Regions from separate parts of the Thermopolyspora sp. NPDC052614 genome, predicted to be linked through region 3. Evidence: riboswitches for the same ligand, from Rfam matches in the RefSeq annotation. Region 3 holds a riboswitch; each other region holds the start of a gene.
What was found. A riboswitch is a leader RNA that binds a small molecule or an ion and turns the genes downstream of it on or off. The one in region 3 is predicted to bind cobalamin.

Region 1: linked by a shared signal. The riboswitch ahead of AB0K60_RS10865 (ABC transporter substrate-binding protein) and the one ahead of AB0K60_RS20930 (ABC transporter substrate-binding protein) in region 3 are both predicted to bind cobalamin.
Region 2: linked by a shared signal. The riboswitch ahead of AB0K60_RS28650 (CbtB-domain containing protein) and the one ahead of AB0K60_RS20930 (ABC transporter substrate-binding protein) in region 3 are both predicted to bind cobalamin.

Annotation. Positions count from the first base shown of each region.
Region 1 covers NZ_JBFATZ010000004.1:275,631-284,967, forward strand. The annotation lists gene AB0K60_RS10835 (response regulator transcription factor) at 1-249, opposite strand, end outside; gene AB0K60_RS10840 (hypothetical protein) at 454-1,986, shown strand; gene AB0K60_RS10845 (serine/threonine-protein kinase) at 1,983-3,755, shown strand; gene AB0K60_RS10850 (adenosylcobinamide amidohydrolase) at 3,797-4,573, opposite strand; gene AB0K60_RS10855 (ABC transporter ATP-binding protein) at 4,589-5,419, opposite strand; gene AB0K60_RS10860 (iron ABC transporter permease) at 5,416-6,381, opposite strand; gene AB0K60_RS10865 (ABC transporter substrate-binding protein) at 6,562-7,512, opposite strand; cobalamin riboswitch at 7,584-7,704, opposite strand; gene AB0K60_RS10870 (histidine phosphatase family protein) at 7,822-8,487, shown strand; gene AB0K60_RS10875 (hypothetical protein) at 8,508-8,780, opposite strand; gene AB0K60_RS10880 (DUF397 domain-containing protein) at 8,941-9,177, opposite strand; gene AB0K60_RS10885 (helix-turn-helix transcriptional regulator) at 9,178-9,337, opposite strand, start outside.
Region 2 covers NZ_JBFATZ010000016.1:144,537-153,873, reverse strand. The annotation lists gene AB0K60_RS28665 (VWA domain-containing protein) at 1-1,891, opposite strand, end outside; gene AB0K60_RS28660 (histidine phosphatase family protein) at 1,968-2,504, opposite strand; gene AB0K60_RS28655 (CbtA family protein) at 2,543-3,298, opposite strand; gene AB0K60_RS28650 (CbtB-domain containing protein) at 3,307-3,486, opposite strand; cobalamin riboswitch at 3,536-3,658, opposite strand; gene AB0K60_RS28645 (NADPH-dependent FMN reductase) at 4,057-4,647, opposite strand; gene AB0K60_RS28640 (MarR family winged helix-turn-helix transcriptional regulator) at 4,734-5,222, shown strand; gene AB0K60_RS28635 (hypothetical protein) at 5,433-6,023, shown strand; gene AB0K60_RS28630 (DUF2795 domain-containing protein) at 6,175-6,480, shown strand; gene AB0K60_RS28625 (DUF2795 domain-containing protein) at 6,511-6,696, shown strand; gene AB0K60_RS28620 (hypothetical protein) at 6,764-7,030, shown strand; gene AB0K60_RS28615 (peroxide stress protein YaaA) at 7,042-7,791, shown strand; gene AB0K60_RS28610 (NAD(P)-binding domain-containing protein) at 8,176-9,147, shown strand; gene AB0K60_RS28605 (glycosyltransferase) at 9,209-9,337, shown strand, end outside.
Region 3 covers NZ_JBFATZ010000009.1:193,438-202,774, forward strand. The annotation lists gene AB0K60_RS20915 (ribonucleoside-diphosphate reductase subunit alpha) at 1-489, shown strand, start outside; gene AB0K60_RS20920 (ribonucleotide-diphosphate reductase subunit beta) at 516-1,511, shown strand; gene metE (5-methyltetrahydropteroyltriglutamate--homocysteine S-methyltransferase) at 1,719-3,944, opposite strand; cobalamin riboswitch at 4,061-4,201, opposite strand; cobalamin riboswitch at 4,404-4,528, shown strand; gene AB0K60_RS20930 (ABC transporter substrate-binding protein) at 4,731-5,753, shown strand; gene AB0K60_RS20935 (iron ABC transporter permease) at 5,750-6,838, shown strand; gene AB0K60_RS20940 (ABC transporter ATP-binding protein) at 6,811-7,632, shown strand; gene AB0K60_RS20945 (YcaO-like family protein) at 8,306-9,337, shown strand, end outside.

The sequences.
Region 1 (9,337 bases), on a different contig from region 3:
CGGGTCGGCGAGCAGCTCCCGGGCGGCGGCGAGGCCGTCCTTGCGCGGCATGGCGACGTCCATGAGCACCACGTCCGGCCGCAGGCGGCGGACCACCGAGACCGCCTCGACCCCGTCCGACGCCTCGCCGACGACCTCGATGCCCGGCTCGCTCTCCACCACGAGCCGCAGCCCGGCGCGGATCATGGCCTGATCGTCGGCGACCACGATCCGGATGCCGGGGCGGTCAGGGGCGGTGCTGTACGACATGCTCGCAGCCTAATCTTGACACACCACTCTGAATATGTCTGAAACACCCCCTAAAGGGACAACGCAAGCCATACGCAAGCGATCTCCAAGATCGCAGGGCGTTTAACACCCGATTGCAACTGCATGTCGGTAACGCATTGAGGCTTGTACGGCCCGTGGCGCGCTGAGACGCTTGAATCGGATACGTCAGTGAGGAGACGCCGGATGCCGCGCCTGCACTCCCTCGTCGCGGGGTTCGCCGCCCTAAATGTGCTTTTGGTGCTTCCGATGCACCCGCACCCGAGCGGCTCGACCGACCGGGTCACCCCAGGGGCGGTGCGTGTCGAGGCGACGTCGCGCGTCTCGATCACCCTTCACGACGATCGCAGCATCATCAGGCGCGTGGAGCGCGAGTACGAGACCCTCATCGCCGAGGGCAGCGGCTTCACGGTGACGCCCGACGGCGCCGTCGTCACCGCCACCGGCGTGGTGAAGAGCGATCGAGATGCCCGCGTCTACGCCGCCAACCGGGTGTTCGCCGAGTACTTCAAGGTCAAGATCCCCGCGGACTACTCCCGGCACAGGCTGAAGGACCCCGATCTCAACGCCCGCCTGCAGCGCTGTTATCCCCCGGTCGAGGAGAACTCCATCTGCGAGGCGACGGTCACCACCAAGGTGACGGTCTTCCCGTACACCATCGCCGAGAACTCCGACGGGCTGCCCGCGGAGGTCCTGCAATCGGGCTCATCCCCCTCGTCCGCCGCGGTGCTGAAGATCACCGAAGACGTCGACGGCCTGCCCACCGTGCCGCTCGCCACGAAACTGGACAGCAAGGTGGAGTCGATCGACTTCATGACGCTGCCCGACCGTCCCTCGGCGAAGAAGCCGCCCGTGCTCACCGCCGCGCACCTCGAACCGCCCGGCAGCGGCACGTTCCGCAAGAGCGAGACCGAGAAGATCGACAAGGCGCTGAAGGGCGACGGCGACGGCGCGGCGGTCATCGACGACGGCAAGAGCGAGATCATCGGGCTGGTCACCGGCGGCGGCGACGAACCGGTGATCCTCACCCCGGTCGAGGACATCCACAACGCGCTGGTCGCCGCCGACGTCACCCCCCGGCGCGGCCAGGTGGACGTGGTGTACGAGACCGCGCTGGCCTCGTACCACAACAAGAACTACACCAACGCGATCCCGGTCCTGCAGCAGGTGCTGCGGCTGCGCGGCGACCACGCGGTCGCCGCCGACCACCTGCGCGTCGCGCAGAGCAAGCGTGGCACCGCCGAGGACACCGGGGCGAAGGGCGCGCAGCCGAGCGCGGCGCCGCAGCGGACCTCGTCGGCCTCCCCCTGGCTGTGGGTGACCGGCGGCGTGGTCGTGGCCGGGCTGCTGGTCGCCGTGCTGGTGCCGATGATGCTGCGCCGCCGCCGCGAGCGCGCCCAAGAGGACCTGGGCGGGCCGACGCCGCCCGACGCGATGCAGATCTCCTCCTGGCCGCCGCAGCCGACCGAGATGCTGGAGTACGCCCAGTCCGCCGAGATCGGCCTCCAAGGGGCGAACCTCCCGCCCCAGCAGGGCGCGCCCCTCGGCGCACCCGCCTATCCGGGGGACCTGCCGCACCCCGCCGTCCCCCACCCCCGCCCGACCGAGGTCCCGGTCGGCGGCACCCAAACCATGCGCTTCTGCACGCAGTGCGGCATGCGCCTCGGCCACGCCCACAGATTCTGCGGCTTCTGCGGGCATCCGGTGGAGTCGCCGTGACCGATCTCGGGGGACCTCCGTTGCCACCGCTCATCGGGACGCGGCTCGGCGACTATCTCGTCGAGTCCGTGGTGGGCCGGGGCGGCATGGCCACGGTGTACCGGGCGCACGACCACCGGTTGAACCGGGCCGTCGCGCTGAAGGTGCTCGCCCCGCAGCTCTCCCACGACCCGCGCTTCCGCGACCGGTTCATCCGCGAGTCGCGGCTGGTGGCGAGCATCGACCACCCGCACATCATCCCGATCTACGAGGCCGGCGAGAGCAACGAGCTGCTGTTCATCGCCATGCGCTACGTCGACGGCAGCGACCTGCGCAAGCTGATCCAGTCCGGCGGCCCGCTGCCGATCGCCCGGGCCGGGCGGCTGTTCACGCAGATCGCCTCGGCGCTGGACGCCGCCCACCTCAACGGCCTGGTGCACCGCGACGTCAAACCGGCGAACATCCTGGTCGCCGAGGGGCCCGCGAGCGACCCGGAGGCCGACCACGTCTACCTCACCGACTTCGGGCTCACCAAGAGCACGTACGCCGAGGCGGGGCTGACCAGCCAGGGCCAGTTCATGGGCACGCCCCGGTACGTGGCGCCGGAGCAGATCCGCGGCCTGCCGGTGGACGGCCGCGGCGACCTGTACGCGTTCGCGTGCGTGGTCTACGAGGCGCTGACCGGGCTGCCGCCGTTCCAGCGGGACACCGAGCTGGCGCTGCTGTACGCCCACGTGTCGCACGAGCCGCCCCCGCTGACGCCGTACCGGCCGGAGCTGCCGCACGCGGTGAACGCCGTGATGGCGCGGGCGCTGGCCAAGTCGCCGACCGAGCGGTACGCCACCTGCCAGCAGTTCATCACGGCGCTGCGCGACGCGATCGCGGGCGGTCCTGGCACGGCCGGGGTGGCCCCGGAGATCGGCACGACCAGCACACCGCCCGTGCCCTCGCCGCCCGAGCCGGTCGCGGGTCTGGCGCCAGGGCCCGTGTCCGGTCCCTTCCCCGGCCCGATCTCCGGGCCGATTTCTGGGCCGGTGACGGGGGCGAACACCTGGCCGCCCGGAGGCGCGGGGCCGCACAGCCACCCGGGGCAGGGCATGTCGAGCCTGCCGCCGGGCGCGGCCTGGACCCAGCCGGCCGCCGAGTACCGGCCCCGGCAGGCCAGGCGCAAGGGCGTGCCGAAGGGACCCCTGATCGGCATCGCCGCCGCGCTGGTCTCGCTGGCCGTGGTGGCGCTCGTGCTGTTCAACCCCGGCGGCCAGTCGCCGGTCACCTGGCACACCTTCTCCGGCAACCTGGCCGCGCCGTTCACCTTCAGCCACCCCGCCGAGTGGAGCACCCGCGTACACGGGGACGAGTATGTGATCATCTCGCCCAGCGCGGCGGAGTTCGAGACGCTGTTCTCGGTGCCGCTCGTCTCGGACTGGACGACGGTGAACCGCATCATCAACAGCGAGGACCCCGGCCGGGCGGCCGGAATCCTCGCGCAGGTGAACAACACCCTCGACGTCTCCGACGTGCAGCACCTGAAGGACACCCTGCCGGCCGTGCTGCCCGGCCCGGTCGGCTTCGGCTCCGAGCCCACGGCGGCCACGGTCGGCGGACGCCCGGGCTTCCGCGTGACGGGCACGATCAACGACCCGCAGCAGGGCGGCCGCCTCGACTTCGTCGCCTACCTGGTCAGACGCGCTCAGGGCCAGCCAACCGCACTGATCACCTTCTTCTGCGCCCCGGGCCGCTGCGACAACTCCATGATCGACCGCGTCGTCGGCAGCGTCGCCTTCCAGTAGTCGCCTTCCACTCGGCCGCCGCCCGGCAGCGGGGCGGCGGCTCAGCGCGGACGGGGCCCCCGATGCCACTCGTGGACCCCGTCGCGCACGGCGGCGTGCACGGCGCGAGCGATGCGCGCGCCCCACACCGAGCGCGGCCCGCCGAAGATCTCCTCGGGACCGTCCTGGCGCACGGCGACGCAAACCGCGTCCGAGGCGGTCCCCGTGCCGGGAAAGCCGGTCTCGACCAGCGCCTGCGTCTTGGCCTCGGTCACCGTCATCACCGCGTTCACCAGGGCGGCGTCCGACATCGCGACCGGCACCACGACCACGATGTTGATCGTCCCGGGAGCCGGCGCCCGCCGACCGGAGTCCACCGCGTCCGCCGTGGCCACAGCGTCCACCGTGGCCGCCGCGTCCCGCGCACCATCGGCGCTCGGCCCGCCGTGCGAGCCCGCCTCGCCTCGCGGCTCAAGCTCCGGGTCGTCGGCGTCCGGCGGCGCGGCGGCCCAGGTGGGACGGCGCAGGCCCACGGTCGCGACCGCCTCCACGCCGCCGTCATGACGGCGCACGTAACGATCGGCGTACGCGACCGTCATCATGCCGACGCCCGATCCGCCCGGCCCGAGCTCCCGCAGGTGATCGGCGGGGTCGAGGCGGGCGTACCCGCTCGCCACCTGGGCGTTGAGCACCCACTCCCGCGGCCCGATCCCGCCGCCGAGCACCGCCGAGGAGATCATGCGCCAGCCCGGCCCGAACTCCCACAGCAGCGAGGCGAGCCGTGCCCCGTCCTCCTGCCGGTAGGCGAGCGTCATCGGATGCGGAACCGGTTCTGCCATGGACTACCTCGGCGGCTACCCGCCCTCGGGGCGGACCAGGTGGATCAGGGGGCGGTCGCCCGGCCCGGCCTCGACCCGGACGCGGGCGCCGAAGTGCTCGGCCAGCGACGTCGCCGTCAGCACCTCGGCGGGCGGCCCGGCCGCGACCGGGCGGCCCTGCGACAGTAGCAGCACCGCGTCGGCGTACTGCCCGGCGAGGCTCAGATCGTGCAGGACGGCGACGACCGTGAGGCCGTCGGCGAGCCGGAGGCGGTCCACCAGTTCGAGCACCTGCTGCTGGTGGCCGAGGTCGAGGGCGGTCGTCGGCTCGTCAAGCAGCAGGATCGGCGCCCGCTGGGCGAGGGCGCGGGCGAGCACGACCCGCTGGCGTTCGCCGCCCGACAGGTGGGCGAGGCGGCGCCGGGCCAGCGCCGCGAGCCCGAGCCGGTCGAGCACCGAGGCGGTGATCTCCCGGTCGGTGCGGCCCTCCCGCCCCAGATAGGAGATGTACGGCGTGCGCCCGAGCAGCGCGTAGTCGAACACGGTCATGTCGGGCGGCAGCGACGGCGTCTGCGGCGCGTAGGCGAAGAGCCGGGCGCGTTCGCGCAGGCTTCCGGCGTGCGCGGGCTCGCCGTCCACGAGCACCGCGCCCGCGTACGGCACGACCCCGGCGATCGCCTTGAGCAGCGTGGACTTGCCCGCCCCATTGGGCCCGATCACGGCCAGCCAGGCCCCGCCCGGCACGGTCAGCTCGACGCCGGACAGCACCGGCTTCCCGCCGAGATCCACGCCCAGCCCTCGCACCGCGAGCCCGCCGACCGTCTTCCGCGCCGCCTCGTTCCGTCCCTCGCGGGCGGGGGCGCTCACGTCTCCACCGACCGGGTGGCGCGCAGGACGGCGACGAAGAAGGGGGCGCCGACGAAGGCGGTGACCACGCCGATGGGCAGCTCCGCCGGGGCCACGACGGTACGGGCCACCAGGTCGGCGACGACCAGGAACGCGGCCCCGCCGACGAGCGAGAGCGGCAGCACGATCCGGTACGAGCCGCCCGCCAGCCGCCGCACCACGTGCGGCACCACCACGCCGACGAAGCCGATCAGCCCGCTCACCGCGACCGCGGCGGCGGTGGCGAGCGACGCGGCGGCGAGGACCACGAGCCGGACGCGGGCCACGTTGACGCCCAGCCCGGCCGCCTCCTCGTCGCCGACCGACAACACGTCGAGCAGCCGCCCGTGCAGCAGCATGACGGCCGTGGACGCGACCGTGTAGGGCGCGATCACCGCGAGCTGCTCCCAGCTTCCGCCGAGGTCGCCGAGGATCCAGGCGTACACGCGCTGCAGCTCCTCGACGTCGAGCTGCTGCACGAACGTCTGGATCGCGGTGAGGAACGACATGACCGCGACGCCCGCGAGCACGAGCGTCGCCGTGCCGCCGCCGTGCACCGCCGTGCGGCCCAGCGCGTACGCCAGGAAGACCCCGCCGACGGACCCGGCGAACGCGGCCACCGGCACGGCCGCGTTCCCCGCCTCACCCGGCAGGAGCACGACGGCGAGGGTGACGGCGAGCCCGGCCCCGGCGGCGGCGCCGAGCAGGTAGGGGTCGGCGAGCGGGTTGCGGAACACGCCCTGGTAACCGGCCCCGGCGATGGCGAGCAGCCCGCCGACGACCACCGCGGTCAGCACGCGCGGCAGCCGCAGCTCCAGCAGCAGCGCCTGCTCGACCGGCGACAGCCCCGGGTCCACCGTGACCAGCGGCAGCCGGTCGAGCAGCGTCAGCAGGACTCCCCTCACCGGCATGTCGGCGGCCCCCACGAGCAGCCCGGCCGTCATCGTGGCCGGGAGCAGGATCACCGCCACAAGCACCGGCAGCACCCGCGCCCGCCGCCCCGGCACGGCCACGGCCGGACGCCGGAGGAACCCGGAAGGCGCGGAGGCCGCAGGCTGCTCGGCGACAGCGGTGTGTTCGGAGGCGGCGGAGTGCTCGGACGACGCGCGACGGACGCCCATGGATCAGCCGGACGCTTCGCGCACGGCCCCGCCGACGGTCTTGGCGAAGTCGACGACGCGCGGCCCCCAGCGGGAGGCGATGTCGTCGTCAAGGCCGATCACCCGGTCGTTCTTGATCGCCGACAGGCCGGACCAGCCCGGCCGCTTGGCGAGGGTGTCCCGGTTCTGCCCGCAGCACTTCGCGGTGGCGAGGAAGATCAGATCCGGGTCGGCCTTGGCGATGAACTCCGTCGACAGCTTGGGGTAGCCGCCGCTCGCGTCCGGCGCCTCGTCGGCGATGTTCACGAGCCCGAACAGGCCGTAGACCCGGCCGATGAACGTGCTGGACGTCACCGAGTACGGCGTGGTGTCCACCTCGTGGTAGAAGCTCAGCTTCTTGTTCTTGGGGGCCTCGGCCGCGAGCCGGTCCAGCTCCCGCTTCATGCCGTCCGCGACCTCGCGCGCCTTGTCCGCGTTGCCGGTGGCGGCCCCGAGGTCGGCGATCTGGTCGTACGCGTCGTCGAAGTCGGCCGCCGACGGCTCGACGAGCACGGGCACCTTGACCTTGCCCAGCTCGGCCACGATGCCGCCCACATCATTGGTGATCACGACCAGGTCGGGCCGCTGCTCGACGATCGCCTCGACGTTGGGCTTGAATCCCGACAGCGAGGTCTTCGGCGCCTCGGCCGGGAAGTTGGAGCGTTCGTCCACGGCGACGACCTGCGGCCCGGCGCCGATCGCGAACAGCGTCTCGGTCGCGGTCGCCGAGAGCGAGACGATCCGCTCCGGCCGCGCGGCGATGGTGACCGCGCCGTTGCCGGCCTGGACGGTGACGGGGAACGCGCCGGACGCGGACGCGGTGGCGGCGGGGGGTGCGGACGAGGGGGCGGGTGCGGAGTCCTGTGCCTGGCCGCAGGCGGCCAACCCGAGGACACCCAGCAACGCGCTCGCCAAGGCCAGCCGTACGGGCCTCACGAGATCCTCCAGGGGTTGCCGGGAATCGAGGGACCCGTGCGGACGGATCACCCTTTTCCACGAGGGTTGATGTCGTCGGCGCGGTGCCCAGGCGACCTGGCTCGCCCTCACGGGCATGACAGTTGCGGGACAGCACCGGACTCCCACCGGATTTCGCTGAGCACAGCGCGTCCCTGGCACGGTATCAACCCCTGATCGCCCCATCCAGCCGCGGGTCGGGCTTCGGACGGCGGCCGAGCGGCGGCACCGACCGGGCCCCGGCGAGCCCCCCGTACGGCGGGGAATCGGCGACCGGCATGATGGTCGAATATGGCTGAGTTGATTCTGCTCCGGCACGGCGAGACCGAGTGGAGCCGCGACCACCGGCACACCGGCCGCACCGACGTCCCCCTGACCGGGCGCGGCGAGCAGCAGGCACGGCTGCTCGCCCCCGAGTTCGCCGGCCACCGCTTCGCGCTGGTCCTCGTCAGCCCGGCGCTACGCGCTCGCCGTACGGCGGAGTTGGCCGGCCTGACCGCCGGGAACGGCGCGGCGGCCCCGGAGCCCGACCCCGACCTGTGGGAGTGGGACTACGGCGGCTACGAGGGCGTCACCACGGCCCGGATCCGCGAGGACCGGCCCGGCTGGTACCTGTGGCGCGACGGGGTCATCCCGGGCGGCCCCGAGCATCCCGGCGAGACGATCGACCAGGTGGGGGCACGCGTCGATCGCGTCATCGCCCGGGTCCGGCCCGTCCTCGCCGACGCCAACGCCGAGGCCGACCCCGACACCGACGACGGCGGCGGCGGGAACGGCGGCGATGTGGCCGTGGTCGCGCACGGTCACCTGCTGCGGGCGCTGACCGCGCGCTGGCTCGGCCTCCCGCCGCGGGACGGCCGCCTGTTCCGGCTCGACACCGGAACGATCAGCGCCCTCGGTTTCGAGCACGGCGAGCCGGTGATCCTCCGCTGGAACGCCCCGGTGCGCTCGCCGTGAGGCGGCACACGCCGGAACGCTCAGACGGTGGCGACCTGCTGCGGCTGCGGACCGCGCCCGGTGAGCCACTCCAGCACCTTGCGGTGCCCGCGGCGGGCGTCCTCGAAGTGCCCCCAGCGCCAGTAGCGGGGCTGGTCGCGCACGCCGGTGACCCAGGTGCGGTAGGCGACGGCCCGCTCCTCGCCCGTCTCCCCCGTGGCCGACTCCGCCGGCGCGGCCACGCCGTAGGTACGGATCACGACACGGCCGCCCGGTGCGAACAGCACGTCGTCGGCCACGGGGTACAGCGTCATCCGGTCCAGCATCAGGGCCCCCACGATGTCGTCCAAACAGATGTCCGAACGCGTGTCGTCGTCGCGATGGACGGGTCCCAATGTGCCGGACTCGACGATGATCCGGGTTACACCACCACCGCACCCGCGTTAATCGGATGCGGTCAATGTTAATAAGCGGTTACGCCAGCAGGTTGTCGAACTCGCCGTCCTTCACCCCCATGACGAGGGCCCGGATCTCATCTCGCGTGTAGATCAGGGCGGGGCCCTCGGGGAAGCGGGAGTTCCTGACGGCGATGTCACCGTCGGGGAGCTCGGCGAGCTCCACGCAGTTACCGGTCGAGTTGCTGTGGATGCTCTTGCGCCACCGGACCCCGTCGAGGTCGCTGGCCGGCATCCCGTTGTACGTCTGCTGCATCTACATCTCTCTGAGAATGTCCCCGAGTATCTCAGCGGTGCCGCCTGGCGTGGTGCTCTCCACGCACAACTGCTCCATCGCGGTGAGGTACGGGTCGATGTCCTCACGCTTGTCCAGGTATAAGGCACCCCAGAGCTGCTCGACGTAGACCACGTCCGAC
Region 2 (9,337 bases), on a different contig from region 3:
CGGACGTGGCGCGGCCGTCGGTGACGAGCACCAGGAGGGGACGGCGGGCGGGGTCGCGGAGGCGTTCCACGCGGAGCACCTGGGCCGCCTTGATCAGGCCCGCGGCCAGGGGGGTGCGTCCGCCCGTGGGCAGGGCGCGCAGCCGGGCCGCGCCCGCTTCGACGGAGGAGGTCGGCGGCAGCGGCACCTCGGCGGTGGTGCCGCGGAAGGTGACCAGGCCGACCTTGTCGCGGCGCTGGTAGGCGTCGAGCAGCAGGCTCAGGACGGCGGTTTTGACGGTGGTCATCCGTTTTCTGGCGGCCATCGAGCCGCTGGCGTCGACGACGAAGAGCACCAGGTTGCCCTCTCTGCCCTCGCGGACGACCTGCCGCAGGTCGTCCTGCCGGAGCAGGAGGCCCGGTCCGGTGCGGCCACGCCGGGCCTGGTGGGGTGCGGCGGCCAGCAGCGTCGCCGTCACGTGGATGTCGTGGGCCTTTCCCTGCGGCAACCGGGCTCCGATGCCCCGGCCGTGCCGGCCTCGCGATCGCGAGCGCCGCCCGGCGGCGCCCTCGCCGACCCCCGGCACCTTCAGCAGGGGCACCCGGTACGGCGCGGCGACGGCGGCGACCTGGCCGGAGCCGTCGCCGGATCGCCGTCCCGTCTCCTCCGGCCGGGCGTCGTCGGCGTCGCGGCCGCCATTCCCGGCGTCCTCCCGGCGGCCGGTCGGGACCCCTGGCCCCTCCGGTTGTTCCGGCGGGGCCAGGGGGCCCGGCCGGGTCTGTTCGGTCGCCCCTGTTTCCCGTTCCTGGCCCGCTGGATCAAGCCCAGAAATATCCGGATTCGTCCCATCGGGCGGCGACTCCCCGCCACCGCCGTCGGGCGGCACGTCATCGTCGGGACCGGAGGTCTGCCTCAGCAGCTCATCCAGCAACTCCTCGTCCAGCCCCGGCGCGTCGAACGGGTCACGCCGCCGCCGGTGCGGCAGCGACAGGCGGGCCGCCGCCCGCACATCCTCGGTCGTCACCGCGTCCCGGCCGTGCCAGGCCGCGTGCGCGATCGCCGCGTTCGCGGTCACCAGATCGGCCCGCAACCCGTCCACCTCGAACGCCGCGCACACCGTCGCGATCTGCCGCAGCCGCGCGTCCGGCAGTCGCACCGCGCCCACCCGCGCCCGCGCCTCGGCGATCCGCCGCGCGAGCCGCGCCTCCTCTTCGGCCCACTCCGCCGCGAACCCCTCCGGATCCGCGTCGAACGCCAGCCTCCGGCGTACCACCTCGGCCCGCTCGCCGGGATCCCGCGACGCCCGCACCTCCACCGTCAGCCCGAACCGATCCAGCAACTGCGGCCGCAGCTCGCCTTCTTCCGGATTCATCGTGCCGACCAGCAGAAAACGGGCAGCGTGCCGTACCGAGACCGACTCCCGCTCCACATAGCAGGTGCCGAGCGCCGCCGCGTCGAGCAGCAGATCCACCAGGTGATCGTGGAGCAGATTGACCTCGTCCACATACAGCACCCCCCGATGGGCGGCGGCGAGCAATCCCGGCTCGAACGCCTTCACCCCCTCGGTCAGCGCCCGCTCCACGTCGAGCGACCCGACCAGGCGATCCTCCGACGCCCCGACCGGCAGCTCCACCAGCGCCGCGGCCCGCCGCAGGCGATGCTCGCCGGGCTCGTGCGGCCCGTCCGGACACGCCGGATCCGGCGCGCCGGGATCACAGGCGAACCGGCACCCGGACACCACCTCCACCTGCGGCAACTGCGCGGCAAGCGCCCGCACGATGGTCGATTTGGCGGTCCCCTTCTCCCCGCGCACGAGCACCCCGCCCACCCTCGGCGAGACCGCGTTGAGCACCAGCGCCAGCTTCAGATCATCGAGCCCGACGACGGCGCTGAACGGATAGGTGACGGTCACGAAGCGGCCTTCCCCTTGATGCGTACGCCTTGACGTGCACCTTGACGTGTACGCCGCCGACCGGCGGCGGTGACGGTCACGTCGCGGCTGTGTGGTTGACGTAGTGGTTGACGTAGGCGACCCGCCAGCCCTCGCCGGCGAGGGCGATCTCGGTGGCGGACAGCGGCGCGATGTCGAAGCGCGCGGCGGGCACGATCCCGACGCCGAGCGCGTGGCCGAGCGCCGCCCGGATGACGCCGACATCGCACACCACGACGACGTCGGGCGTGACGCGCATGGCGTCCATCCAGGCCGCGACCCGCACCGACATCGATCGAAGGCTCTCACCCCCGTGCGGCGCCGCGTCCGGATCGGCGAGCCAGGCGGCCAGCGCCTCCGGCTCCTCCTCGGCGATTCGCGCGTACGGCCGGCCGCGCCAACGCCCCGCGTCCGCCTCCGCGAGATCGACGGCCACCTGCGGCACCATCCCCAGCGCGTACGCGGTCTGCGACGCGGCCCTGGCGGGGGAGACCCAGACCTTCCGCCCGGGCTCCCCGCCGAAGACCCTGCCGTCCGCCTTGGCGAGACTCGCCGGGTCGGCCTCGTCGTCGCCCGGAAAGCAGGCACCCCGCATGCCCCGCGTGGTGGCATGCCGGATGAACAACACGCCGCCTACCCGGCCGCGGCGGTCGCCGGTCGCCGGGCCGCCCGGTCGGTGACCCACCCGAACAGCACGCCGAACGCCGCCCAGAACACCAGTTGCGTGCCCAGCGACGCCATCCTGAACTCCCACAGCAGCGTCGCCGGGAAGCCGTCGGGGACCTCGTTGATCGCCGGAAGCAGCAGCCACGCGGCGATCACCGGCACCAGGAAGGCCGCCACCGCCGCCGCCCAGCGCTGCCACGGACCCGAGTCGACCCTGCGCGCCGTCCCCACCGCGATGACCGTGGCGGCCAGGCCGACCAGGACCATCACCACGTAGAGCGCCGTACGACCGTTGATCGTCTCCGGATTCCCCACAGCAGGCGGATTAGCCGGATATTTCAGGAACGGCACGAGAATGACGGCGAGAAACGCCACCCCAGCGGAAACCACCGCCAGCAGCCCGTCGTCCCGCGGCCCGACCCGGCCACGCACCCCGGCGTACACCAGCGCGAAGATCCCGCCGACGGCGAGCCCGTAGAGCCCGGTGGCGAGGAACAGCCCGGCCTTCTGCACCGGCCTGCTCACCACAACCTCGTCCCCGTGCGAGTGACCGCCCTCCTCGGCATGCCCGTGACCGGCCTCCCCGGCCGAAGCGGCACCGGCCTCCTCCAGCGCGATCGCGGCGTCCACCCGCGGCTCACCCACGAAGAAGGCGAACGCGCCCGCGACGAATCCGGCCAGCAGGCCCACCAACAGGCCCCTGACCAGCAGGGTTCGAACCACGCCCGCCCCTAGTGGCAGGGCACGCCGAGCAGGTGCCGCCCGTCGTGCATGAGCTCATGCAGAAGCGCTCCTGCCTGTGACACGGCCCCGTTGTCCATCAATACGAGATAGGCGATCAGCAACAACACAGGTACGGCCAGCAGCCATGGACGCAGCCGCGGCAACGGAATGGACGTAGGAGCGGACATGCCACTCATCAGAGTGCCTCCCCAGGGATAGACGCGTCCCGAACAGTGAGGTCACAACAGCCCAAGCGACCTGGCTCCCGGGATCCGCATCCCGGATACAGTGGCGCGTCCGCACCGGCCTCTCACCGGATTTCCCTTGGACTCTCGTGAAATCATCCGCAACGTACCTTTTTGTACGGTCCGCGTCAACGAACCGTCCCGCACGGCCGTCCACCCGGCCACCACACGCGACCCCGAACGTGGAGGAGGGATCCATGGACTCGGCACCCCGATCGGCTCACGTGACACACCCACGCGCCGTGCATCGGGCGAGGACGGCGGTTACGGCCTGTGGATTCTCGACCAGTTGGCCGATGTCTACATCACTACCGACGATCAAGGCAAGACGGTAGGCGCGCTGACGCATGCGAAGGCGATCCTGGGGAGGGTTATCCCTCCCCTGGGTGGGCCTGTCGGATAGCGCCGACTTCTCCGATCAGCGGTGCAGGCCGAGCCCCAGCACCGTGCATGCCTTGGCCGTGTGATCGAGATGATGACGAGGGCGGGGTCGGCCGACGTGTTGGCGCTGGTTCAGCCGACGATCGCGGCTGCCTTCGACTTGGCCTCGCGTACCTCGCGTAGCGCGCCGGACCAGGCGATGAGCTGGTCGAGCATGCCGTGGACCGCGACGTCGAGGCCCTCCGGCGGGACGAAAGCGCCGGTGGAGAACGAGGGGAGCAGCGGGATGGCGGGCTGGGTGCGGACCGTCGCCACCTGGAGTTCGGAGAGCACGAGTCGCAGTGCCTCGGCGGCTCGGACGCCTGCGGCCCACCCGCCGTAGCTGATGATGCCGGCGGCCTTGTCGTTCCACTCCCGGTAGATGTAGTCGAGCGCGTTCTTGAGCGCGCCGGGGAAGGAGTGGTTGTACTCCGGGGTGAGGAACACGAAGCCGTCGAAGCCGTCGATCAGTGCCGACCAGTTGCGGGTGTGGTCGTGCTCGTACTGCTGGTGGGTCGGATTTCCGGCCTCGTCGAGGTTGCCGAGACCGTGGCGGGCGAGATCGATCAGTTCGTAGTCGGCGCCGCCGTGTGCGCGTGCCGTCTCCATCGTCCAGGCGGCGATCTGCTCGCCCCGACGTCCGGGTCGGGTGCTGCCCAGGATGATGCCAATGCGGAGTGCCATGATGCTCCTTCCATGGGAGTTGTCACGTCAACTCTAGGACTAGTGGAGTTGATGTGACAACTCGCCTGTCCGGTATCATTTGCGCCATGGCGGAGACTCGTACGCTGAAGCCCGAGGAGTGGGAGCTCTGGGACCTCTGGACGCGCGCCCAGCGCCTGCTCGTCCGGGAACTCGACCGTGGCCTGCAGCGTGACTGCGGCATCTCGAAGGCCGAGTTCAGCGTGCTGATGACGCTGTGGCAGGCACCCGGCCGCCAGATGCGCGTCGGCGAACTCTCCGCCTCGCTCGACTGGGACAAGAGCCGCGTCTCACACCAACTGACGCGTATGGAGAACCGCGGCCTCGTGCAGCGGACCCAGTACGGGGCAGACGGCCGCCGCGCGGGGATCGGATTGACCGCCGAGGGCCGCCGCGCCACGCAGGACGCCATCGGCGTCCACGCCGGCAACATCCGCCGCTACTTCCTCGACTTGCTCACCCCTCAGCAGGCCGCGGAAATCCGCGCCTGGAGTGGTCGGCTGATCGACCGCATCGAGCCACACCGCAGCGAAACCACCGGCGACGACGCCGCTTAGCAAGCTCCGTCGGCTCTGTCCGCCGGGTCAACGACCAGGATGCCGATGGGGTGACGAAGCTCATGGCGTGGCTTCCCGCCGTGGGCGGCCTCCTCGTCCTCCGCTGCCGGGCCCGCGCCGCCGGGCTCTGATCGGGGCGTCGGCCTTACATCGTTATGGGGGCGATGGCCTGGGCAGGTGGCCGGGTGGAGGGCGAAGGAGGGGGTTTCGATGGCCGGCGAGGGCGACAGACAGGACGAGCGACGCAGGCTGCGCGAGCAGAACAAAGGCACCACCTTCGACCCCGATCTGCACAACAGGGGCGGCGATGTGGGTCCTGCGTCGATTCGCGGCTCCAACCTCGGCCCCGGCGACGCCCGCGACGAGGCCGAGCCCAAGAGCGGCTACTCCGAGCCGATGGGGCACATGGCCGGACGCGACGACGAGTACACCGTCACGGCGGGGTCGGACGAGAAGTCCGTGGGGGCGCGGACCGACGAGGTCGAACCGCACTCCGAGACGTGGGGGCCGAGCCCGCATCCGACGCCGGAGGTGGCGGAGGAGGGGCGCGGCCGCGGCGGACGGCCCGGGTTCCGGGTACGGGGTCCGGTTGACGAGCGGCTGGAGGGGCTGATCGACGACAGTCCGGAGTACGACGACATCGGGCCGGGCGCCCGGGAGCCGCAGGGTGGCGGCCACGTGACCGGCGATATGGAGTGGGCGAACTCGGATGCGGACGATCCGGACGCCGGGTCGGGCCGCACGGACGCCGATGACGGCGGGTACCTGCCGGGCGAGGGCACCGGCCGCCCCTTCAGGTGACCGTGCGCTGCCCCGCGGTGCCGGATCGCCGGTGACGCAACCGGCCGGAGCGGGGATCGGCGCTGTCCTCGCGGTGCCGGTCCGGTGGCGGCGGGCGGTGTGAAGGGCCTGGTCACGCGGTTGAGTACGGCGTGACGGGTAGGGGACGAGCATGAAATTGCGTGATACGCGTCCGGTGAAGGAAGCGCTGAACGATCTTGACTTTCCCGCGGACAAGCAGCGGATCGTGGAGCACGCGCGGCGGCACGGGGCCGATGAGGCAACCGACAGGGCGCTGTCGGCGCTGCCGCTCGGCGACTATGCGGGCATGGCCGAGGTGTTGCGTTCGGTGGAGGTGGATCCGGCGCCGGATCGGACCGAGTCCGAACGGTTCCAGCAGCGTTCGCGCGGCCGGAAGGCCGTCGCCGAGCACCTGCGTCCAAGGGAGAAGACCCCGATCGAAGAGGAACTCGAGTAGGCGGGGAATGGCATGTCGCATCCTGATCCCGTGCACGTGAGCGACGCGCTGTCGGCCTTCCCCTATCCGGGCACGCAACGGGAACTGCTGCGTTTCGCCAAGGAGAAGGGCGCGGACGAGAGCGTCGTGCACGCTCTCGCCGCGCTTCCTGCGGGCACCTACGCGAACTCGGCCGAGGTGATGCGCACGATCATCGACAAGATCCGCTCGGGGTGACGCGTCGGTCGCGGCACCATGACGCGCCCGGTGGCGGCCGGACATCATGCCGCGATGAGCGCAGTCGATGAGGCTCCTGGCGTCGCAGGTGGCCTACGGCGTGATGCGTGTCGTCGGCGCGGTCGTGCTGGTGGTGGTCGGGGTGCAGTCGCTGTGGCAGGCCCGGCGGGGCCGCGCCGAGGCGCCTTCGGAGCAGCCGGACGCTGGCGGGACCCGGGCGGTAGGCGGGGGGGCGGGAGGCGGGGCGGGAGATGAGGTCGTCGGTCATCTGCCGCCGCCGGGCGACGACGGCCGGCGCATGCTGTGTGCGGCGGCCGGGTTCCCGCGCTTGTAGGGTGGGGCATCGTGCTGATTCTGCTGCCGGCCTCGGAGGGGAAGGCGGAGCAGGGAAGCGGCCCGCCGTTCGGCGCGCTGTCGTTTCCCGGTCTCGACCGGTCTCGTGAGCGGGTGCTCAAGGCCCTGATCAGGGCCTCACGACGGCGTGACGCGCTGGACGTGCTCGGGCTGACGCCCGGTCTGGCCGGAGAGCTGGACAAGAATCTGGCGTTGCGGACCGCGCCCGCTTTGCCCGCTGGGGCTCTTTACACGGGTGTTCTGTACGACAACCTGGGGCTGGCGGCCCTGTCGGACGAGGCGGCCAAGCGTGCTGAGGAGAGCGTGCTCATCTTCTCCGGGCTGTGGGGTGTGCTGCGCGTCACCGACCGCGTGCCGCCGTACCGGCTGTCGATGGGCGTCAGCCTGCCGCCGCTAGGGGGGCTTGCGGCGTTTTGGCGGCCGGCGGTGTCGAAGGAACTCGACGGCGTCGATGGGCCGGTCGATGGGCTGGTCGTGGACATGCGTTCGTCGGCGTACGCCGGGGCGTGGCGGCCGGGGAGCCGGTCGGTTGGGGTGCGGGTGCTGCGCGGTGGCAAGGTGGTCAGTCACATGGCGAAGGCGACTCGTGGGGTGATCGCTCGGGCGCTGCTGGAGGCCGGGGCCGATCCGGGCACGCCGTACGAGCTGGCTGAGATGCTTGGCGAGCTCGGCCATGACGTGCGGCTCTCCGACGAGCCGGCCGCAGGGCGCGCGTGGACCCTGGACGTGCGGGTCTCCTGAGATACGGCCTCGGCGGCGAGGCCGGGTCGATTCCGTCCGGTTGACCGGCTATTTGGCCGATGGGGGCGAGATCTACTTTTTTGAGGTGGTCCTTCTGGACCGTCCTGCAGTGTCGTATCAACGGACGATCTAAGGGCACACGTAATCTGTCGTGTGTGACGTCTGAACCTGTTTCGGACATGTCGCGTGCGTATCCACCGGTCGTATCGGACTGGCCGCTTTCGGGCGGGGGAAATTGGCGGAGCGGTTGGTGGAAATCCGGTCGTGCATGCCGCTTTTCCGTAGAACGGGGCAGGTGGGGGCATCTCTTCGGCAGTCGCTGGCCCATTGCGAGGAGGTCATCGGCGCGCCGGGCCTCATAGTGGAACGATCCAAGGAGAAATGATGGCGCGGATCTTCGTTGTCGGATCCGGCGTTGTGGGAGAGGCCACGGGAAAAGGCTTCATCGCGGCCGGGCATAACGTCACGTTCATCGACATCGCTCCGGAGCGGATCGAGGCGTTGCGTGCGGAGGGCCTTGACGTACGTGACGGCCTCGAACTCGTGGACGAGCCCGCATCGTTCGTCTTCCTGACCCTCCCCACGCCGAATGTGGGGCATCGGTACGACCTGTCGGCGTTCGAGGCGGGGACGGCGTCGGTGGGCGACGCGCTGAAGGCCGCGAACGCGGTGCACACGGTGGTGGTGCGTTCGACGGTGCCGCCGGGGACGACCGAGGGGCTGGTCAAGGGGCTGGTGGAGGAGCGGTCGGGCAAGTCGGTGGGGGAGGGGTTCGCGCTGGCGTCGAACCCGGAGTTCCTGCGGGCGGCGTCGGCGCTGGATGACTTCCGGTGGCCGTGGATGACGGTGATCGGTTCGCGTAGCGTGCGGACGATCGAGCGGTTGCGGGAGTTGCTGGCGCCGTTCGGCGGGGCGATGCACACCTTCGCCGATCCGGCGGCGGCGGAGTTCGTCAAGTGCGCGCACAACATCTTCAACGCCACGAAGATCAGTTTCTGGAACGAGATGTGGCTGGTGGCGCGGGAGCTGGGTCTGGATCTGGACCCGATCGCGCAGACGGTGGCCAGGTCGGCGGAGGGGTCGTTCAATCCGTTGTACGGCATCCGGGGCGGCGCGCCGTATGGCGGGGTGTGCCTGCCCAAGGACACCCAGGGGTTCCTCGGGTTCGCCGAGGGCATCTCGGTGGAGATGCCGTTGCTGCGGGCGGTCGTCGAGGTGAACGACCGGCTCACCGAGGTGCTGGCGCGCGAGGTGGACACCTGGGACGTCGCGGCATCGGCCAACCCGGCTCCGGCTGAGCTCACCGCGGCCGAGCGGCATGCCGGGGTGTCCATCACATCCACTGACGCCGCGTAGGACCGGTTTCGGTACCGGTGTCCGCCCGACGAGGCGACTGATAGCGCTGAAAAGGGATGATGTGACGCTTCGTTATTACCTTGCGTATCTTCCGCTGGGCATCCTGGGGTTGATCCGGTGGATGTGCTGGCTGGTACGGCGGGTGCCCGCCTCGCTGTACCGGCCGGCCAAGGGCGACCTGCGGCTGTCG
Region 3 (9,337 bases):
TACGAGTGCATCGAGCCGCAGGTGTCCAACCTCTTCAAACGTGAGACCCTCAGCGGCGAGTTCCTGCAGATCAACAACGCGCTGGTGGCCGAGCTCAAGACGCGCGGCCTGTGGAACGAGCGCGTCCGAGCGGCCATCAAGCAGGCCGAGGGCTCGGTGCAGGGCATCGCCGAGCTCCCGGAGGACGTGCGCCGGTTGTTCCGCACCGCGTGGGAGCTGCCGCAGCGCGCGCTGATCGACATGGCCGCCGCGCGTGCGCCGTACATCGACCAGAGCCAGTCGCTCAACCTCTTCATGAGCGCCCCGACGATCGACAAGCTCTCCTCGATGTACCTGTACGCCTGGAAGTCCGGGCTGAAGACCACCTACTACCTGCGCTCGCGCCCGGCCACCCGCATTCAGCAGGCCACCGTCCCCGTCGCGAACAAGTCCGAGGACGCCCTCGCCTGCTCGCTGGAGAACCCCGAGTCCTGCGAAGCCTGCCAGTAACCCGCCGCGACCGTTCGGAGACCCTGATGCTGCTCGATCCTGGCATGAGCCTGACCCTGCGCCCCATGCGCTACCCGCTGTTCTTCGACCGCTACCGCGACGCGATCAAGAACACCTGGACCGTGGAGGAGGTGGACCTGTACTCCGACCTCAAGGACCTGCCGAAACTGTCACCGGCCGAACGCCACCTGGTCAGCCGCCTGGTCGCCTTCTTCGCCACCGGCGACACGATCGTCGCCAACAACCTGGTGCTCAACCTCTACCAGCACATCAACGCCCCCGAGGCACGCCTGTACCTGTCGCGGCAGCTCTTCGAGGAGGCCGTGCACGTCCAGTTCTACCTGAACCTGCTCGACACCTACGTCCCCGACGAGCGGGAGCGCTTCGAGGCGTTCGCGGCCGTGGAGAACATCCCCTCCATCCGGCGCAAGGCCGAGTTCTGCTTCCGCTGGATCGACTCCATCGGCGACCTGCGGCGGCTGGAGACCCGCGACGACCGCCGCGCCTTCCTGCTCAACCTCATCTGCTTCGCCGCCTGCATCGAGGGCCTGTTCTTCTACGGCGCCTTCGCCTACGTCTACTTCCTGCGCTCCCGCGGCCTGCTGAACGGGCTGGCCTCGGGCACCAACTGGGTCTTCCGCGACGAGTCCATGCACATGGCCTTCGCCTTCGACGTGGTCGACGTCGTACGCCAGGAGGAGCCGGACCTCTTCGACGAGAAGATGGCCGGCCAGGTCAGACAGATGCTCGCCGAGGCGGTGGCGTGCGAGGCCCAGTTCGCCGAGGACCTGCTCGGCCAGGGCGTTCCGGGCATGTCGATCGCGGACATGCGCTCCTACCTGGAGCATGTGGCCGACCGCCGACTGGCCCAGCTCGACATCGAGCCGCTGTACGGGTCGAAGAACCCGTTCGCCTTCATGGAACTGCAGGACGTCCAGGAGCTGTCGAACTTCTTCGAACGCCGCGTCTCGGCGTACCAGGTGGGGGTGACCGGCTCGGTCAGCTTCGACTCCGACTTCTGATATCACGGGGCGGGCCCCGGGCCGGCGCGGCCCGGGGCCCGCGTCCCGCCGATCGCCATGGCTCGGCGTGTGCCGCTGAGCACGGCCCGGCTGGAGCGAGGTCACAGAGGATGACATGGAGGGTTTTCCTCTTCTCCTCCGCCGAACGGCATGGGATGGGGGGCCGTACGGCCGCGGCTCGGGTCGCCGCGGCCGTACGCCGGAGGCTCAGCGGATCTCGGCGCGCAGGCGGCGGGCTACATCGACCATGGTGCGCAGGGCGGCCTCGGTCTCGGCGTAGCCGCGGGTTTTCAGGCCGCAGTCGGGGTTGACCCACAGCAGGCCGGGGTCCACCGAGGCGACGGCGGTGCGCAGCGCGGCCTCGATCTCCTCGGCCGTCGGCACCTGGGGGGAGTGGATGTCGTACACCCCCGGCCCGATGCCGCGCCGATAGCCGGCAGAGCGCAGCTCGTCCAGCAGTTCCATGCGGGAGCGGGCCGCCTCGACGCTGGTGACGTCGGCGTCGAGCTCGCCGATGGCGTCGATGATCTCGCCGAACTCGGCGTAGCACATGTGGGTGTGGATCTGGGTGGTGTCGGCGACGCCTCCGGTGGCCAGCCGGAACGCGCCGATGGCCCAGGCGAGGTAGTCCCGGTGGGCGGCCCGGCGCAGCGGGAGCAGCTCGCGCAGCGCGGGCTCGTCGACCTGGATGATGCGGATCCCGGCGGCCTCCAGGTCGCGGATCTCGTCGCGTAGCGCCAGCGCGACCTGCCGCGCGGTGTCGGCCCGTGGCTGGTCGTCGCGGACGAACGACCACGCCAGCATGGTCACCGGGCCGGTCAGGATGCCCTTGACCGGTCGTTTCGTACGGGACTGCGCATAGGTGACCCACTTCACCGTCATGGGCGCGGGCCGGGAGACGTCGCCGTGCAGGATCGGCGGGCGCACGTACCGGGTGCCGTAGGACTGCACCCAGCCGTGCTCGGTGGTCGCGTAGCCGTCGAGCAACTCGGCGAAGTACTGCACCATGTCGTTGCGTTCCGGCTCGCCGTGCACCAGCACGTCCAGACCCACGTCCTCCTGAAGGGCGATCACCCGGTCGATCTCGGCGCGCATCCGCCGCTCGTACTCGGCCTGGTCGATCGTTCCGGCCCGCAGCTCGGCGCGGGCCCGCCGGACGTCGCCGGTCTGCGGGAACGACCCGATGGTCGTGGTGGCCAGGACGGGCAGGCCCAGACCGGCCCGCTGCGCGGCACGGCGACGTTCGAACGGGGAGCGCGACGTGCCCTGTCCCAGCGCCTCCAGCCGAGCCCGCACCCGCGCGTCCACGACGCGCTTCACCCGCGTCGCGGGTCTCGTTCTGTGCCCTTCGCGCAGCGCCCGGCCGATCGCCGTCACCTCGGCGGTCTTCTGCCGGGCGAAGGCCAGCCTCTCCCGTAGACGCGGGTCCAGGCCCGTCTCGGCGTCCAGGTCCAGCGGGACGTGCATCAGCGAGCAGGAGGTGCTCACCACCAGCCGGTCGGTGAGCCCGAGCAGGGTCGCGCACAACGACACCGCCCTGTCGACGTCGGCCCGCCACACGTTGCGGCCGTCCACGACCCCGGCGACCAGCGTCTTGCCCGGCAGGCCGCCCGCCGCGGCCAGCGTCTCAAGGTTGCCCGGCCCCGCCACGAAGTCCAGGCCGATCGACTCCACCCGGGTTCTCGCCAGCACCTCCAGCGCGTCGCCGATCTCGCCGAAGTATGTCGCCACCAGCAGCCGTGGCCGGCTGGGCAGCGCCCCCAGGCGCCGGTAGACGCGCCGCAGCGCGGCCAGTTCCCCGGCGGTACGGTCGGCGGCCAGCACCGGCTCGTCCAGTTGCACCTCGGCCACGCCGGCGCCGGACATCCGCTCCAGCAGCTCGGCGTACACCTCCGTCAGCTCGTCCACCAGTTCCAGCGGGGCGAATCCCGGCACGGCCGGCTTGGCCAGCAGCAGGTAGGTCAGCGGGCCGACCAGCACCGGGCGGGTCCGGATCCCCAGCGCGGCGGCCTCGGCGTACTCGCTCAGCGGTTTGCGCCAGTCCGGCCGGAACCGGGTGGCAGGCCCCAGCTCAGGGACCAGATAGTGGTAGTTGGTGTCGAACCATTTGGTCATCTCCAGCGGCGGCACCCCGTCTGTCCCTCGCGCCATCGCGAAGTACGGGTCGTCCAGGCCGGCGAACCGCTCAGGTGTCGCGCCCAGCATGACGGTGGTGTCCAGCACGTGGTCGTACAGCGAGAAGACGTTGGACGGGACGGCGTCCAGCCCGGCTTCGGCCATCTGTCGCCACATCTGCCGCCGCACCTCGGCGGCGACCTCCTCCAGCCGACCGGCGTCGGCGCGACCGGCCCAGTGATCCTCGATCGCCCGCTTCAGCTCCCGGCCGGTGCCGATGCGGGGATACCCCAAAACGGTCGTGGTGACCTGACTCATGGCGTCCTTCCCTCGACTGTGCCATGCCGGTCCACAGGCATCGGGAAAGGCCGCCACCGGTCCTCCCGCGAGACCATGGACCACCGCGCGCCACACGGGACGCACGGGCGGCGGGCAGGTCTTCGGACTCGTGGGCGTCGTGCTCGTTCCTACTGGCCGTCGCTTCCCAGACGGACATCCCGTCCAGTGCTCATGACGGCGGTCGTTCCCACTCACCGCTGCGGGGCAGTCCCGGAATTCCACCGGGTTCCCTCTTACGACGCCCGCCGCCGCACGGCGCCGGGCGAACCAACCGCGCCGCCAGCATAACCCCCCGATTCGGCCCGGCGACATCGGCCTGGCCCGAAGCGCCGCCTGATCGCCGCCGCGCGACAGGGCCGCCGGCCCCGGACCGGACGGCCGATCCGCCGCTGGTGGCGGAAGGGCCCTCGTGTCATGATGGCGCAAAGGCGAGCGCGGACGAGGAAGCCGGTGTGAGACCGGCGCGGTCCCGCCACTGTGATCGGCGAGCGGATCCCCACTGAGCCACTGCCCCTGGGGGTGGGAAGGCGGGGACGAGCATCGACCCGAGAGCCAGGAGACTCACGCGGTCGCCTCCTCAATGAACTGGGGCGGATCTCCCCGGAGAGGAGCGGATCGGCGTGCCCGACGAGCCGAGGGAACGTGCCATGTGCCCGTGGCGCGCGGTTGCCGCATGGGCGGGCGCCCGGTGGCCTTCGTCGTGCGACTCCCCCCGCATGCCGGTAGTGCCGCCCCGTTGTGCACATCCCGTGAGAGGAACCGTCCATGACGGGCAGACGTCCCCTGTCCCTGCTGCTCGCCCTGCTGTCCGCTCTCATCTCCGCCGCGCTGGTCGCCGCCTGCGGAGCCGCTCCCACTGATGACGCGACCACCGGCCGGGCGACCGCCCCGGCCACGGACTCCGCGCCTGCCGCGGGATTCCCGGTCACCATCGACAACTGCGGTGTCACCACAACGTACGAGAGTCCGCCGCGGCGGGCGGTGTCGATCAACCAGCACGCCACCGAGGTGATGCTCGCGCTCGGCCTGGAGCAGTCGATGATCGGCACCGCCTACCTCGACGACAAAATTCTGCCCGAGTACCAGGCGGCGTACGACGGCGTGAAGGTGCTGGCCAAGGAGAACCCCTCCTACGAGGCGCTGCTGGCCGAGGAGCCCGACTTCGTGTACGGCGGCTTCGCCAGCGCCTTCGACGCGAAGGAGGGCCGCGCTCGTGACGCGCTGGGCAAGGCCGGCATCAAGACCTACCTGAACATCGAGGAGTGCCCGAGCGGCCCGGTGACCATGCCCATGATGGACCAGGAGATCCGCAACGTCGCCAAGATCTTCGGCGTGCCGGATCGGGCCGAGAAGCTCATCGCACGACTGCGCGCCCCCTTGAGCGAGGTCCAGGAGAAGCTCGCCGGAGTGACGCCGGTCAAGCTGTTCGTTTACGACAGCGGTGATAAGACCGCGTTCACCGCCGGCGGCAAGGGCATCGGCAACGAGATCATCAAGGCGGCGGGCGCCGAGAACGTGTTCGCCGACGTGGATAAGGCGTGGGGCGACGTGTCGTTCGAGCAGGTGGCCGAGCGGGCGCCCGAGTGGATCGTCATCTACGACTACGGCGACCAGCCGGTGGCCGACAAGAAGAAGTTCCTCTTGTCGAATCCGGCGCTCGCGGACGTACCGGCGATCAAGGAGGAGCGGTTCGCGGTGCTGCCGCTGTCGTCGGCGGTGCTCGGCGTGCGGGTGCCGTCGGCGGTGGACTCGCTGGCCCGCCAGATCCACGCGGACAAGTTCAAGTGAGTGAGCTTACCGAGGCGGCGCGGGGCGTCGACGCGCCGGCCGCCGTCGCGCTGCCGCCGCGGCGGCCGGGGCCGCCGTATCCGCTCGTGATCGGGCTGCTCGTGCTGCTGCTGGCCGCGGCGGGCACGGCGGGCATCGCGGCCGGGTCGATCAGCCTGCCGGCCGGGCAGGTGTGGGGGATTTTGCTGCACCGTATCCATCCGGCGCTGGCCGACCAGGTCTGGACCCCGGTGCGGGAGACCATCGTCATGGACGTGCGGCTGCCGCGCGTGCTGCTGTGCGGGGTCATCGGGGCGGGCCTGTCGGTCTGCGGGATGGCGCTGCAGGCCCTGGTGCGCAACCCGCTGGCCGATCCGATGTTGCTGGGCGTCTCCTCGGGCGCCAGCGTCGGTGCGGTGGGCGTGGTGGTGTTCAACCTGACGCTGTTCGGGGCGTTCTCGCTGCCGTTCGCCGCGTTCGCCGGGGCGCTGGCCGCGCTGGTCGCCGTCTACTTCCTGGCCAGGTCGGGCGGGCGGATGACGACGGTGCGGCTGGTGCTCGCCGGGGTGGCGACCGCCGAGGTGCTGTCGGCCGTCGCCAGCTTCCTGGTGGTGACCTCCGGCGATCCGCACAAGGCGCAGTCGGCGGTGCGCTGGATGCTCGGGGGCCTGGCGGGCACCACCTGGGCGATGGTGGGCGTGCCCGCTGCGGCCGTCCTGCTGGGCACCGCCGTGCTCCTCGGCGTCAGCCGTCCGCTGAACCTGCTGCTGGCCGGGGAGGAGGCGGCCGCCTCGCTGGGACTGGACGTGCACCGCTTCCGGGCGGCGTTGTTCGTGCTGGTCGCCATGGTGATCGGGACCGTCGTCGCGGTTAGCGGGACCATCGGGTTCGTCGGGCTGATCATGCCCCATGTGGTGCGGTTGCTCGTCGGCGCCGACCATCGGCGGGCGCTGCCGGCCACCGCGCTGCTCGGGGCGGCGTTCCTCATCCTGGCGGATCTGTTCGCGCGGACTCTGATCACGCCCGAGGAGATCCCGGTGGGGATCGTCACGGCCCTGGTCGGCGGGCCGTTCTTCCTATGGCTGATGAGGAGGCGGGCGCGGTGACGGCGCGGGCGGCCGAGCTGGCCGTACGAGAGGTGTCGGTGCGCGTCGGCGGCAAGGATCTCGTGCGCGGGGTGAGCCTGGACGTGGCGCCTGGTGAGGTGCTCGGGCTGGTTGGTCCCAATGGCGCGGGCAAGTCGACTCTGTTGCGCACGCTCTACCGGGCCCGGCGGCCCACCTCCGGCCGGGTGCTGCTCGACGGGCAGGACGTGTGGCGGATGCCGGGCAGGTGGCTGGCCCGGCGGCTGGCCGCGGTCCTGCAGGAGACCGGCGGCGACTTCGACCTGACCGTCTACGACGTGGTGGCCATGGGTCGCACCCCGCACAAGCGGGCGTTCGCCGGCGACGACGCCGACGACCGGACGATCATCGCCGAGGCCCTGGAACGGCTCGACGTGGCCGGGCTGGCCTATGCGCCCTTCGACCGGTTGTCGGGCGGCGAGAAGCAGCGGGTGCTGATCGCGCGGGCGCTGGCGCAGCGGCCGGGCACGATGGTGCTGGACGAGCCGACCAACCATCTGGACCTGCGCCACCAGTTCGACGCGCTGCGTCTGGTGCGCGGGCTCGGGGTCACCACGGTGGTCGCGTTGCACGATCTCAACCTCGCCGCCGCGTTCTGCGACCGGATCTGCGTGATGCACGGCGGCGAGGTGGTGGCGCTTGGCACCCCGCGCCAGGTGCTGACGCCCGCCCTGCTCGCGGACGTCTACCGGGTCGAGGCCGAGGTCACCCCGCATCCGGAGACCGGCATCCCCCATGTGATTGTGAAAACCGGAGGGGGTGACGCCGCGAACTGAAGACCCCGCGCGATTGGCCGGACGCCGTCCCGGTGTTGTCGTCACGCGCTTCAAAGGAATTGGAGTCCCGCGACCAGGTAATGGTTTCGACCGGCGCCTCCGGAAACGATCGCCGCATCCTTTGGCGATTTGGCCGCATTCGGGTCATTCATTACTGTTCATGGCGGCGGCGCGAGCGGCCGGCGCAACGTGAACTCCGGGTACGGACGAGCGGGCTGCTCGGCCGCAGCGGGCCGGCCGAAAAGGGTACGCTCGCCGAGCCGAAACTGGCATTTCGGCGCACCACATGCTGCCTTCATCGCCGGGTGCCTGACGGGATCAAATGCGACTACTGCGCAGCGCTTCCAAAATCAATTCCTTGAAGTCGCGACGCTTCCGTGCTTCAGTAGTTGCCATAGACTAGCAACTGCATATCACTTGCAGTAGTGCGTGATATGCACGGCCGAAGGAGGACACACATGAGGCACGCCGGTTTCGCCGAGCCCGAGGACCTGCAGTCCTGCGTGAAGTCCCACACCCCCGCGGTGGACGCGCCGTTCGAGTGGCGTGAGGAAGAGGACGACGAGTAGCCGCCGTCGGCGGTACGGCCGGGGCCCTCGCCGGTCCCGGCCCCCGGGGGAACGACGGCCGGCCATGACGGCCGTCCACGATGGCCACAGGTGAGAGGAGCCGCGTGCGACGACCCCGCCCACTGGTAGACGAGGAACTCGGGCTGATCAGCAGGATCCGGCGGGATCGGCCGCGCGCCCCGGTCGTCCCGAGCATGATCTCCTACTCCGCCTACCCGGCGAGCCACCCGGATACGGCGTCCGTCCACCAGGTGACCGGCGGTGCGAGCCTGGGCGACGACGACGCGGCGCGCAAGGCCGCGATCGGCGAGGCGGTCGAACGCCACTGCGCCGACCACGTCCCCGATGGGCTGATCCGTGCCGGGTTCCGCACGCTGGCCGAGCCCGCCGTCGATCCCCGGACGTTCGCCCTCTACTCCAAGGGCCAGTACGAGGCGCGGGGCTTCCCGTTCACGCCGATGACGGCGGATCTGGAGATCGCCTGGACCGCCGCCGAGGACCTGGACGGCGGACGCGTCCTGGTGCCCGCCTCGCTGACGTACGTCAACTACTTCCGCGGCCCGCGCCGGGAGGAGCCGCCGACGAACTACCCCGTGCTGGCCGGGACGGCGGCCGCCGACTCGCCGGAGCGGGCGCGCGAGGCCGCGCTGCGGGAGGTGCTGGAACGCGACGCGGTGACCTTGTGGTGGCACAGCGGCGCCCCGGCCTCCCCGCTTCCGGCGCCGGCCGAGGGCCCCTTGGCGACGGGGTTGCGGGAGGCCGCCGAGGCCGGGCTCGCGGTGTCGCTGCTGCGGGTGCCCTCGACGTTCGACGCGATGGTGGCCGCGGTCTTCGTGGAGGACCGGCGGCGCCGGGTCGTGGGGTTCGGCAGCGCCTGCCGGGCCACCGCCGAGGAGGCCGCCGCCAAGGCGTTCACCGAGGCGATCGGCACCTACGAGACCGGGCTCGAACTGCTCGACGGCGACGGCCCCTTCTGGCGCGGGGTCCGGTGCGGCGCGATCACCCGGCGGCCCTACCTGCCGTACCGCGAGGACCGGGCCTACCTGGACGATCTGCGGCACGGCTGGCGCGACCTGAACGACGTGCGCATGCACGTCCAGGTGTATCTCGACGAACGCCTGCAGGACGCCGTACTG